One region of the Bacillus sp. ISL-39 genome, then DNA from elsewhere that is predicted to be linked to it. Evidence: predicted binding sites of a transcription regulator. Region 1 holds the regulator's gene; each other region holds the start of a gene.
The links. The regulator Rex, encoded in region 1, represses fermentation and respiration genes when NADH is low (regulators of the CRP and FNR family bind a similar motif). The targets are predictions, from matches to a motif close to TTGTGAAATATTTCACAA.
Positions count from the first base shown of each region.

Region 1 (4,408 bases):
GTCGAGCTCGAGAACCTTTGTCGCGATCCTGTTGATAAAATAGCGGTCATGTGAGACGAACAGGATGGTGCCTGGATAATCAATCAGGGCATTCTCGAGAACTTCCTTGCTGTCCAGGTCAAGGTGGTTTGTCGGCTCGTCCAAAATTAAGAAATTCGAATTCTGCAGCATCAGCTTGGCCAGTGCCAGACGGGCCTTTTCACCACCGCTCAGGGTGGAGACGATTTTTAAGACATCATCACCTGAGAAAAGAAAGTTCCCAAGTACTGTGCGGATTTCTTTTTCAGACTTCAGGGGGTATTCATCCCAAAGTTCATTCAATACCTTTTTATTCGAGCTGAGCTCTGCCTGTTCCTGATCATAGTAGCCGATCGAAACATTGGAACCATATTGAATATTGCCGTTAATCGAGGGCAGTTTCTCAACGATTGTTTTTAGTAAAGTTGATTTTCCAACGCCATTCGGTCCAACCAGTGCCGTACTGTCCCCACGGGAAAGATTGAACGAGATATTTTCAGATACGATGTCATTCTGATAGCCGACAGCAAGTGTATTCACCTTCAGGACATCATTCCCGCTCTGGCGCTCAATTTGGAAGCTGAACGTGGCGGATTTTTCATCACCCTTAGGCCTGTCCATACGGTCGATTTTTTCAAGCTGTTTCCGTCGGCTCTGGGCACGCTTAGTTGTTGATGCCCTGGCCAGGTTACGCTGGATAAAGTCCTGTAGCTTGGAGATCTCATCCTGCTGCTTCTCATACAGTTTCAAATCCCGCTCATAATTCGCGGCTTTCTGCTCTAAATACGAGCTGTAATTGCCAGGAAACTTCGTCAGCTGATGGCGGGAGATTTCATATACCTGGTTCACGACCTTATCAAGGAAGTAGCGGTCATGTGAGACGATCAGGATGGCTCCGCTATAGCCTTGCAAATACTGCTCAAGCCAGGAAAGCGTGTCAATATCCAGGTGGTTCGTCGGTTCATCCAGAATCAGAATATCCGGGCGCGTCAATAATAGCTTCGCCAATGCGAGTCTAGTTTTCTGTCCGCCGCTTAAAGTGGATATCTTTGTGGAATAATCAAAAGAATGGAAGTTCAGGCCGTGAAGGACGGAACGGATATCGGCTTCATATTGGTATCCGCCTTTTTCCTTGAACTGAACCTGCAGCAAGTCATACTCTTTGAGGACTCTGTCGTATTCTGTCTGATTAGACAGGATTCCAGGATCCGACATTTTTTCCTCCAGCCGGCGCAAGTCTTTTTCCATGTTGTGCAGATGATCAAAAACACCCAGCATTTCATCCCAGATGCTTTTCTCGGATTCAAGCCCTGTATTTTGGGCCAGATAGCCAATTGTCGTACCTTTTGGCCGGATGATCTCACCGCCGTCATGTGATTCGTACCCGGCGATGATTTTCAGCAGGGTTGATTTTCCTGCCCCGTTCCGGCCGACAAGCGCTACTCGGTCATTAGTCTGTATTTCAAACTTTATATTCGATAAAATAAGATCAGCAGCAAAATATTTTGATAGCTGATTAACTTGTAATAATATCATTATTTTTCACCTCTATTGCCTTAGAGATAGTGTAACCCAATAATATAGGCACGGCAATATGTGCGCCCTGCTATAGGTCCCATGGTATTAAAATTCCGCTATATTATTGAGAACATTGAAACAAAGTTCACACACAAGTTTGACAAAATAGTGTATCATTTGGTAGAAAGGAGCTTTATTATGGCAGAATTTACGCATTTTAACGAAGAGGGCAGAGCGAAGATGGTCGATGTCAGCGAAAAACCAGAGACGGTCCGTACGGCAGTCGCCCATTCAAGCATAACCGTGAACGAAGATATATATGTGAGAATCACTGAAAATAAAATGAAAAAAGGGGATGTACTTGCTGTCGCGCAGGTAGCAGGCATCATGGCAGCGAAGAAGACGTCTGAAATCATCCCGATGTGCCACCCGATTCCATTGACAGGCATTGACCTTTCATTCGATTGGGAGCAAAATGAAAATGACTATATTTTGAACATCGCCGCAGCTGTAAAAACAAAAGGGAATACAGGTGTGGAAATGGAAGCGCTAACAGCAGCTTCAGCATGTGCGCTGACTGTTTATGATATGTGCAAGGCCGCAGATAAGGGCATGGTGATCGGCAAGACATATCTTGTTGAAAAAACCGGCGGTAAAAACGGTGATTTCAAGAGAGAAGAAAAGTTGAGATAGAAATACGGACAGAGGGTGGAGGATGGAGAATGACGAATGATGCTATGAAGATTCCGCAGGCAACCGCAAAACGTTTGCCACTATATTACCGGTTCTTATTGAACTTGCATTCTTCAGGGAAGCAAAGGGTGTCATCCGCGGAATTAAGTGAAGCGGTAAAAGTGGATTCAGCGACTATCCGAAGGGATTTTTCCTACTTTGGAGCTTTGGGTAAAAAAGGGTACGGGTACAATGTGAATTACCTGCTGACTTTCTTCCGAAAGACACTTGATCAGGATGAACTGACGAAGGTAGCCTTGATTGGAGTCGGGAATCTGGGAACAGCGTTTTTGAATTATAATTTTTCCAAAAACAATAACACGAAGATTGAGATAGCCTTTGATGTTGACCCTGACAAGGTCGGCACGAAGATTGGCGACGTAGCAGTATATCATATGGATGACCTGGACAAGGTTGTCGTCGAGGAAGGAATCCAGGTCGCAATCCTGACTGTTCCTTCAGCAGTAGCACAGCCGATAACAGACCGATTGGTGCAGGCGAATATCAAGGGAATCCTTAATTTCACGCCAGCGAGACTGAATGTGCCGGCGTCCATCAGGATTCATCACATTGATTTGGCGGTTGAACTGCAGTCATTGATTTATTTCTTAAAACATTATCCAACAGATACTGAAACAACTGAATCGGTAGAATAAAAAACAGCTCCTTCACGATGAAGGAGCTATTTTTTCTGTATATTCTTCAGTTTGAAATGGAACATGATCATCCTGATGCCAGAGCCAAAGTCGAACGTGGCAAGGGCTACAAGCAAATAGCTGAAGAATCCCCAGCCTGTCTCATTTACATTCTGGATGGCGAAATAGGTGAATAAGCTGCCTAACAAGATGTAGACAATGCCTGAAAATATAGGCGATTGCTTCATAACTTAAAATCCCCCAATAAAGCTTTGAATTTTCTCTGCTTCTTTTATCATTCTCTCAATGTCTTCCCTAAATACGGATTGAATCAGTACAACCATCGTATTCATTGTAACATGGGCAATGATAGGCACGATGATCCGCTTTGTTTTTACATAAAGGAAAGCAAAGGTGAACCCCATTGCTGAGTACAGGATCACGTGCTCCGGCTCCATATGCGCAAGCGCGAAAATGACGGAGCTGATCAGTCCGGCGAAAAAGAAATTCATTTTCTTATGCAGGCTGCCGAAAATGATTTTTCGGAAGACGATTTCTTCTAAAATTGGGCCGATAATCGAACTGACCAAAATGACAATCGGGAACATTTCAATCAGCTTGATGATTTCCTGTGTATTCTCCGAGCCCATTTCGATCCCAAGCATGTTCTCGATGCTTGCAGCAATCGATTGGGCGAACAGAGCAAGGAATACACCTGCGAATGCCCAGACAGCTGAGCTTGCCGGTGATGAAGCATCACGCAGGTCGGCGCCTGTCCGGCGTTCCTTCCTTAGGAGCAGGAGCACAATCACAAGTGTCAGCGAAAAGCTGATCACGAGCCAGTAGGGAATCGAAAGGGTCTCCATTTCCTCCAGGCTTTTTCCCATTGCGGCTCCGATAAAGGCAACAATCGGGATACCGATCAAGCTTGAAAGCTGCATGGCGATATAGGCGATAATGACGTACCAGTATTCCTTTTTCAATATGATAATCTCCTTCTATTCGGATCGGTCTATGTGTATGCCATAAAAGCAATTATAAGAATGCTATCTATCCATTTTACTAGTAATCATCGGGAAAGTTCAAATATCAGGGTGTCTCGTGAATATTTTGGTTAAAATTCCTGTGAACTGGCATACTCTTTATGGTGGTCTTTTTTAGCCGGGCTTCCCACGGATATGCGAAAAATAGTACATGCTGTCGAAGGGAAAGAGGCTGGATTTAAATGCTAAAATTTATAAAAAAATTAGGCTTCACGCTTGCAAAAAAAATGGAGATTCATTATTATATAAATTGTGTTAGCACTCTATTGAGGCGAGTGCTAATAAAAAATAATCTACATATAATTTGAGGAGGTTGTTTCACTTGATCAAGCCACTAGGAGATCGCATTATTATCGAGCTTGTTGAGTCTGAAGAAAAAACTGCAAGCGGTATCGTTTTACCCGACACAGCGAAAGAAAAACCTCAAGAAGGTAAAGTCGTAGCTGTTGGAACTGGCCGAGT
Region 1 is NZ_JAGGQM010000015.1:42,673-47,080, reverse strand. Features, by position in the region: gene J7E37_RS13105 (ABC-F family ATP-binding cassette domain-containing protein) at 1-1,554, opposite strand, end outside; gene moaC (cyclic pyranopterin monophosphate synthase MoaC) at 1,735-2,229, shown strand; gene J7E37_RS13095 (redox-sensing transcriptional repressor Rex) at 2,259-2,924, shown strand; gene J7E37_RS13090 (YdiK family protein) at 2,951-3,151, opposite strand; gene J7E37_RS13085 (CPBP family intramembrane glutamic endopeptidase) at 3,155-3,886, opposite strand; gene groES (co-chaperone GroES) at 4,269-4,408, shown strand, end outside.

Region 2 (4,408 bases), on a different contig from region 1:
CCGTTTTTACATCATGGTAGATTTCTTTATCGATGATAACTGCCTGTTCAGAAGCGCAAATCATCCCATTGTCGAATGTCTTAGATAAAATCAGGTCATTGACTGCCCTTTTTACATTGGCAGTACGTTCAATATAGCAAGGTACATTACCAGGCCCAACGCCTAATGCTGGCTTTCCTGAACTATACGCGGATTTTACCATTCCGGCACCGCCAGTAGCTAAAATCAGAGAAATCTTTGGATGGTTCATCAAAGATTGTGTCGCTTCGAGGGACGGTTTTTCAATCCACTGGATACAATCAACTGGTGCTCCTGCCCTAACGGCTGCGTCACGGAGAATTCTGGCAGCCTCACTGCTGCATTTTTGGGCAGATGGATGGAAAGCGAATATGATTGGGTTTCTAGTCTTAATCGAGATTAACGCTTTGAACATGGTTGTTGAGGTGGGATTCGTCACCGGTGTTACCCCGGCGATCACGCCAACTGGCTCAGCAATCGTGATCATGCCTTCGTGTTCATTTTCGTCGATGATGCCAGCTGTTTTATCATATTTGATATTGTGGTACACATATTCGGTAGCAAACATGTTCTTGATGATCTTATCTTCGTAAACTCCCCGTTTTGTTTCTTCAACTGCCATTTTAGCAAGCGGCATATGCTGATCAAGACCTGCCAGCGCCATTTCCTTTACGATATTATTCACTGCTTCTTGATCAAGCTCCCGCATTTTCGCAAGTGCCTTTAAACCTTTATCCAATAAACTATCTACCATTTTTGTAACTGATGATTGCTCTTTTACCACTTTTTCAACTGTCCCCATTTTCAGGACCTCCTTATTGTTCTTGGGTTATAGGCGGTATTTTAGGCAGAACTTTAATTGTTGCAGTTCAAATTTGTAAATGTTTTCACGAAGTTTGAAAAAATTTTTTTACTCACAGACTGGGTTTCTTGGTATTTTTTCAAAACTTATGTCGGTTAAAAACTTTGTACTTCTTTTAACAATGACTACGAAGTTTACAGTCCAGATATAAGCGGGAATATCTTTGTCATCCTTATACATCATCGCTTCAAATTCATCACCAATGACTTCCTCGAGCATTTCCTGGGTATACGTTTCTGTATCAGTTGAGAAGGGTTTGAATTCGCAGTACATCATTTCAATCACTCCTTTTTCTTTTTCTAATTAAAGATTAGCATATAAAGGGAATAATAGATTGTGAAATGTTGAACAAACTATGAACGTTTTCGTATCAACTTATTAAAGAGAGATGATGAACATTATTGAAAACGTTTACATCAAATAAATTATTTTACGATAACTTTTTTTACCATAAGAGACTCCGATTAGAGTCTCTAAAATTCATATCTTACTCCCGTTAATTCTTCAGAGACGACCCATAATTTTGTCATTATTTCTTTATTAAATACACCTTGTGCCGGAATTTCAATTGCCGGAAATCCTTTTCTGTTACCCTTGCCATCAGGACCGATGTATTCACCGCCAGTCAGGCTGTCATCCACTGCTGCGTAAATGGTTGGAAGAGCTCCCATGGCAGCCGGCTGGGAAAATAACTTCATAAGACCTTTTAGATATTTGGGAGTTTCCCCTTTCCCTAAATTGAATAAATTCGTATTGGATATTCCCGGATGGCAAGCGACGCTGATTGTCTCGATGCCATTCTGTTTAAACCGATTGTCAAGCTCCCTTGCGAATAACAGATTTGCGAGTTTGCTCTGGCCATAAAACTTCATAGCTTTGTATCCATTTGAGCCATCTAAATTATCGAAATTAATTGATGCACCCCGGTGAGCGATACTGCTTAAAGTGACAACCCGGGAACCTGATGTTTTTTTCAGAAGAGGGAGTAAAAGGCCGGTCAGCGCAAAATGCCCCAGGTGATTGCTGCCGAATTGAAGTTCAAAACCATCCTTTGTCTTACCATATGGAGGGATCATGACGCCAGCATTATTGACTAATATATCAAGTGAACGGTATTTTTTCGTGTAAGCAGCTGAGAAATTGCTGACACTTGCGAGATCGGCCAAATCAAGACTCATTATTTCAACTGATGCTTCCTGATTTTCTTTCCGTATTGAATCGATTGCCAACTTGCCCTTTTCCGCATTTCTTACAGCTAGGATAACCTGGGCCCCCTTTTCTGAAAGTTTCTTGGCTGCTTCGTAGCCGATTCCACTGTTAGCCCCCGTTATAATGACTGTCATTCCCGATAAGTTATCTTTTAACATAAATACACCCCGATGATTTAAAATCTTGATTCTACTATTAAGAAAGTCTAAAGTTTGTTTTCAATTATCTCACATAGTTACATAATTGGTCTCATTAACCATTGAATATAATGTGACAATATTTCATACTAAACACATAGGAATTATAGGAGGGATAATTAAATGAATCTTTTTGTTGAAAAGTGCCCACGTTGCCAGGCAGCGCTGGAAGTAAAAGAAAATCCTTCATGCAAGGCGATCATCATTAAAGCTTGTCCAGCAGGCCATTATGAAAAAGAATTTCATCCAGCACTGGAGACATATATTGAAAGAAACTATGAGTTTGTAAAGCAGGACTTCTAATTTGGGGTTCTGCTTTTTTTCGTCAACCTATATTCTTTTTAATTCACTAAGTTGACAATTATTGTTTTCATAATTTGTTCACATTTGACTTCAAAATCGTAACAATTTCCATGTTAGAATGATTACAAATAAAGCGGTGTGATATTTATCACACCTTTTGCCACAACTTACCGTTCATTTTCGGATCACTTTAAACAACTTTGTGAACAAATGAACATAAGTTTGTGATAAAATGAACAAGGTTGATATTTGAAAGGAGCTGCAGTGATGAAGAAATCAAAACTATTTTTGGTCTCCCTCACCTCGATCATGGCTGTGCTGTTGCTTAGCGGCTGTGAAAACAATATGGTGGTATTCAATCCGGAGGGACCAATCGCAAGGCAAATTCTTGAGTTGATCAACTTTTCGATTGCTCTGATGTTACTTGTTACAGTTGTCGTTTTCGGACTTTTCGCATTCATCGTCTGGAAATACCGTGAACGGAAGGACAATATGGGTTACGAGCCCCCTGAAGAACACGGCAGCACAGTATTGGAGATTATCTGGACTGTGATTCCGATTTTAATAATCGTTGCTTTGACAATCCCTACAGTCAAAACAATTTATGCAATAGATGAAATCCCGAAAGGCTATGAGAATAAAGAACCTCTTGTCATCAACGTTACATCCGCTGACTGGAAATGGATTTTCAGCTATCCGGAACAAGGAATCGAAACCGTCAACTATGTAAATATTCCCGAGGATCGTCCGATTGATTTCAGGCTGACTTCTGCTGGAACAATGCAAAGCTTCTGGATTCCTGCGCTGGCTGGCCAGAAATACACGATGGCTAAGGCTGAAACGCAGCTATATCTTGTTGCTGACTATCCTGGATCCTATGTCGGCAAGAACACGAACTTCAACGGCCAAGGATATGCAGGTATGGAGTTTGAAGTACTTTCGCAAACACAAAAGGATTTTGACCAGTGGATCAAAGATGTAAGAGAAACAGCTCCAAAAATGACACTGGAAGAGTATGAGAAAATGCTTGAGCCTTCCCATCTTGGCCGCAAGACATTCTCTAATACACACCTTGAGTGGGTTGACCACTCCGATCCGCATTCAAAGAACTACACGAATCCAGAGATGTACGACAGAGGACATGGCTGGCCAGGAAAGATCTTTGAGGACAAAGACAATTACAAAAATAAAGATGGAAACATTGAGAATTCTAATCACGAAAACAATGAAGATATGAACCATAAAGAATCTGAAACTGAAGATTCACACGGGGGTGACCACAGTGGGCATTAAGTGGGATGAATTTTTCGTAACGGGTGATCCGTTAATTTTCGCATCACAAATCGGGATCGCCTTGACATTAGTTGGAGCATTAGCCGGTCTCACCTATTTTAAAAAATGGAATTACCTTTGGTCGGAGTGGTTTACAACTGTTGACCACAAGAAGATTGGGATTATGTATATCCTGCTTGGCGTCGTGATGTTTCTCCGGGGCGGAATCGATGGTCTGATGATGAAGGGCCAGACAGCTGTACCGGAAAATGACTTCCTTAACGCACAGCACTATAACGAGGTATTTACAACACACGGCGTAATCATGATCTTATTTGTTGCTATGCCGCTGCTGATTGGTCTCATGAACTTTGTGATACCGCTGCAGATTGGTGCCCGTGACGTTGCTTTCCCTCAGCTGAATGCCCTTAGCTTCTGGCTGACTGTGAGCGGTGCAGCGCTGTTCAATATTTCGTTCATCATTGGCGGCTCTCCTGACGCAGGATGGACATCCTACTTCCCTCTTGCCGGTAAAGAATTCAGTCCT
Region 2 is NZ_JAGGQM010000037.1:2,449-6,856, reverse strand. Features, by position in the region: gene adhE (bifunctional acetaldehyde-CoA/alcohol dehydrogenase) at 1-820, opposite strand, end outside; gene J7E37_RS21825 (hypothetical protein) at 929-1,156, opposite strand; gene J7E37_RS21820 (oxidoreductase) at 1,354-2,247, opposite strand; gene J7E37_RS21815 (hypothetical protein) at 2,410-2,589, shown strand; gene qoxA (cytochrome aa3 quinol oxidase subunit II) at 2,857-3,882, shown strand; gene qoxB (cytochrome aa3 quinol oxidase subunit I) at 3,872-4,408, shown strand, end outside.
Region 2: qoxA (cytochrome aa3 quinol oxidase subunit II) is a predicted target of Rex. The motif match lies at 2,790-2,807, and genes of this name have one in related genera.

Region 3 (4,408 bases), on a different contig from region 1:
TGTTTCAAAAACATAATTCTCAAAATCACCAAGTTTTTTCACTTCCCTCTCCAAGCCAAACCGATCCAGAAAATCATTTAAAATCTCCTGGTTCATCAATGAACTCACGGCTTTTTCCATTCAAATTTCCCCCTCGGTAATAATCTGTATTTTCTAAATTATATTAGAACATATTTTTCAGCAGAAAAGCTATTTTTATCTCGTGACTTTTTTTGTAAAATGATATGTAGGAAACCGAAATATTTTTTTTCAGAAGGAGACACTCATGAGCCAATCAGCTGCCGCCGTCAGAGCAAAACCGCAGAACCAAAATGATACAGCGTATAAAATACTCTTCATCATTGGATTAGTACATTTACTGAATGATTCTATTCAATCCGTCATTCCCGCGATGTTCCCGATCCTTGAAAAATCGATGGGTCTTTCATTTACCCAATTAGGGATGATCGCTTTTTCTTTGAATATTGTCTCTTCCATCCTCCAGCCTTTGATTGGAATGGCAACAGACAAAAAGCCAGTGCCTTATGCCCTGCCGCTGGGTTTGACCTCGACAATGTTTGGGGTTCTTGGCCTTGCATTTGCTTCGAGTTTTGAGTTTGTTATTCTTTCCGTTTTATTCATTGGACTTGGGTCAGCTGTTTTCCATCCTGAAGGTTCCCGTGTAGCCTATATGGCAGCCGGTCCGCGCAGGGGATTGGCACAGTCCATATACCAGGTCGGCGGCAATTCCGGGCAGGCACTTGCCCCGCTGATTACAGCACTTATCCTCGTACCGCTCGGTCAATTCGGAGCAGTTTGGTTTACATTAGTAGCGGCCATAGCCGTTGGTCTGCTCTTATATATCGCAGCCTGGTACAGCCGTAGATTGGATTATGAAAAATTGGCCGCCAAAGCCAGGAAAGCAAGCGTACAAGTCGGCAAGGGAATCTCAAAAAATATTAAAATGGCGCTCGTTCTGATTCTATTTCTGATTTTTGCCCGGTCCTGGTATATTTCGGGCATGACGAATTTTTACGCGTTTTATGCAATCGATAAATATGGCCTTTCGATTACGGAGGCACAAATATTCCTGTTTGCTTTCCTTGTTGCCGGTGCGTTCGGTACTTTTTTCGGAGGCCCGCTGGCAGACCGTTTTGGAAAGAAAAACATCATATTTCTTTCTATGATTGCAACTGCCCCATTGTCCGCAATTATCCCATTTATGCCATATACAATTGCGTTTGTTCTGCTGACGGTAAGCGGTTTTATTCTGATGTCGAGCTTTTCAGTTACTGTTGTATATGCCCAGGAGCTCGTTCCGGGTAAAATCGGTACGATGGCTGGCCTTACAGTAGGTCTCGCATTCGGTATGGGTGCCATTGGTTCTGTCGGACTAGGATACCTTGCCGACTTGATTGGATTGTCCTTGATGATCATCTGTGTCGGATTCCTTCCCTTGCTTGGAATTCTGACCATGTTCCTTCCAACAGATGAAAAGCTGGCTGAATGGAACAACTAAGCATCAGAAGTGAAAATTAAAATATTCCATTTACATTTTTATGTTTAGACATACTTCTGTTAAGGAAAAAAAGAAAGTGAGGATAAAAAGAAGGGAGATCGACATGTCTAAATTTAAGATTAACTATTTTTTTGAAAAAGATTTTAAAGTTTCACGTCCAATCGAGGTAGAAAACATTTCAGAAGCCATCCAGGATGCGAAAGATCAAGAGGGGCTGATCGAGTTCACTGGAGAAGATAATGTTTTTTATAAATTCGATACAAAAGACATTAAGCTTGTTACGATTACAGAAGCTTAATTATATACAGAAAGGGTGAAGCTTTGAGGGCTTCACCCTTTTTTAGGCTGTATTTCACCGGAATTGTCTGCTTACCGAGCGGACAGAGACGTTGCATGCTATTAAATCAATTTAATACGCTCTGCCAGCTCCTGCTTTTCTTCATCGCTGAACATATTCTCCGCCATTGGGAACAGAATGCTTTCTTCTTTAGCAAAATGGCTCACTAAAGTGTAGTTTGCATTTTTTATCAACTGGGCGTTTTCAATCATTTTCTCATTTGTAAAACCTGTCGTGCCATCCTTTGTGTTATGGAGGAAGGTTCCAATGAATCGTTTTGCCTGATCATGTTCATATTCCATAACCGCAATGGGTCCCATTTCTCTTCCAATATAAGCTGCCATCATCTCAAACAGCACGCCTTCCTCTCGATCCGAATGCGGCTCCAGCTCAGCAAGGAACTCAATGACCCTTTCTCTCAGCCTTGAGAAATTCTCCGCCATTTGCTCCCCTTCTTCAATTTTCAGTGAAATATCCAAGAGATTCGCAAGCTTCTCCAATAATGGCGGATGTTCATTTTTCAATTGCTGAAGACCTGCACTTAATGTAAAACTTGAATCTTGGTTTATACCGCTTATACAACCTGTCATATCAATCGGCCTCCTATATCTTTTATAATTTGATTATAGAAAGCAATCGGATTCCCGGTTGTGATAGGCATCACAATTTTGATTTATTTAAGAAAATGTGAAGAAAAAATGACACTTTGTTAAAATTTCGAAAAATTTTAACAATTCTCCTTCAAATATTATCAACCCTTACATATAATAAAGTTATAGCTTAATGGAAAAGGAGTGATTTTACCTTGCAGAATAATTTTTACCGGGATTTTTATCAAAAGTCACTTGTGCCAGCAGGGCTTAGCGACAGGAAGGCTTTCCTCGACATCCATCCTGACATGCTGCATACCCATTTACTGATTGGGCTTCAAGGGCACCAGAAAGATGGCAGTGAATTCTACAATTGGAATGTGGCTATATACAAATCAGATTCCTCTGGAATTTATGATGCAGGCAAACCAGTTTATGCGTCAACTCTGTATGACCGTTTTGATGATGCTGTGGAGGCATCGCGAAATATAGAAAAAGAGATCCTCCGTGATCAGCTTCACGCATTGCGCCAGCAAGAAAAAATCAGTTAAACCCCCTCATTTATCCCTCTCTTGAGAGCTTCACCTTTTTTTGAACCCATTTGTGAATTAACTTACATATGATGAATATAGAACAATTGTTGATGGTTAGCTTGTTGAGTAATTTCTCTTTTATCCGCATCAGTTTGTTTATATTCCTTTTCCTTCTCCCAGTCCGCTTCATTCATTTACCCTTCCATTCTCACTCATTATTAGGCATACTAAAACAACAAAAAGACCGGCGATAATCTATCCGCCTGTCTCTTTCTGTTGTGTAGGAAATTTTAAAAGCATTTTTCTGTGGATAACTGCATCTGGGTGTCTTAATCCAGCTCCAGCGCCTAGCCAGCTTTCATCCATGAATATGCTTCTCGAGTATCTTGCGAGAAGCGTTAGCGTTTTAGGGGGACGTGGCGTTATAGGCGGGCAGCGCTTGTCGGGGTTGAACCTGGCGCTTGCGCTTTTTTTTCTTAATCATCAGGCAAGCCTGAATACGATTCCGTGTCCGCCTTTTGGATATTCCCATTTGATATTCTGGTAAGGGCACCCGATCCGGCAGCTGCCGCATTCATGACAGCCCTCATATCCTACCTGCATCCTTTTCCCTTCCCACTTGTACACTTCAGCCGGGCAGAATACGGTACAAAGTTTGTCAGGGCACTGCGTCATGCAGACGTCATGGTCCAAAACTGTCAGATGTGATTTTGTGTCACACTTAAACCTTAAAAGAAATTGTTTTTCCTCGATGTTTGTCGTTGACATTATTTCACCGCCTTCCAGGCACGATAGATGTCTTGCATGACCTTAAAGGTTCCTTTTTCAGCCGTAACGCTTCGCATGATTTCCTTTTGTTTCTCTCTCTTAGGTGTTCCATCTACTGTGAAGAATTTGCTCATTGCTTTGTTCATCATTGGCAGATATTCCTTGAAATACTGCGGGTATGTCTCAAAGGTATGTGCTGCATCCTTATATTTTTCAAGGTCTTTAATGATGAAGCTTCCGAACAAGGCTTCCTTATAGCGATTCAGGCTGCTCTCACTGAAGTCGCCGTCTTTTTTGGCTTCAACGATGGCTTCTGCAGCCATTTGGCCTGAAGCCATCGCCATGTTCGAGCCCTCACGGTGAATGGCATTAACCAGCTGGGCAGCATCCCCGACTACAAGCACACCGTTTCCGGCAACCCTTGGCACGGAATTGAATCCTCCTTCAGGGATTAAGTGGGCCAGGTACTCTGCTGACTCCCCTCCCTCTAGATAAGGACGAACCATTGGATGTTTTTTCAGATAATCAAGCAGCTCATATGGCTTCAATTTGGCTTTGATCATGCTTGACAGTGTAGTTCCTACCCCGATGTTCAAGCTTTCCTTGTTTGTATAAAGGAAGGCGGTGCCAAGATTGCCTTGTGTTGAATCACCGAAAATCTCAATCGTAGTTCCGTGATTTC
Region 3 is NZ_JAGGQM010000002.1:712,903-717,310, forward strand. Features, by position in the region: gene J7E37_RS05345 (phosphotransferase enzyme family protein) at 1-120, opposite strand, end outside; gene J7E37_RS05350 (MFS transporter) at 266-1,498, shown strand; gene J7E37_RS05355 (hypothetical protein) at 1,602-1,796, shown strand; gene J7E37_RS05360 (hemerythrin domain-containing protein) at 1,898-2,425, opposite strand; gene J7E37_RS05365 (hypothetical protein) at 2,641-2,976, shown strand; gene J7E37_RS05370 (ferredoxin family protein) at 3,442-3,726, opposite strand; gene J7E37_RS05375 (FAD-dependent oxidoreductase) at 3,726-4,408, opposite strand, start outside.
Region 3: J7E37_RS05360 (hemerythrin domain-containing protein) is a predicted target of Rex. The motif match lies at 2,484-2,501, and genes of this name have one in related genera.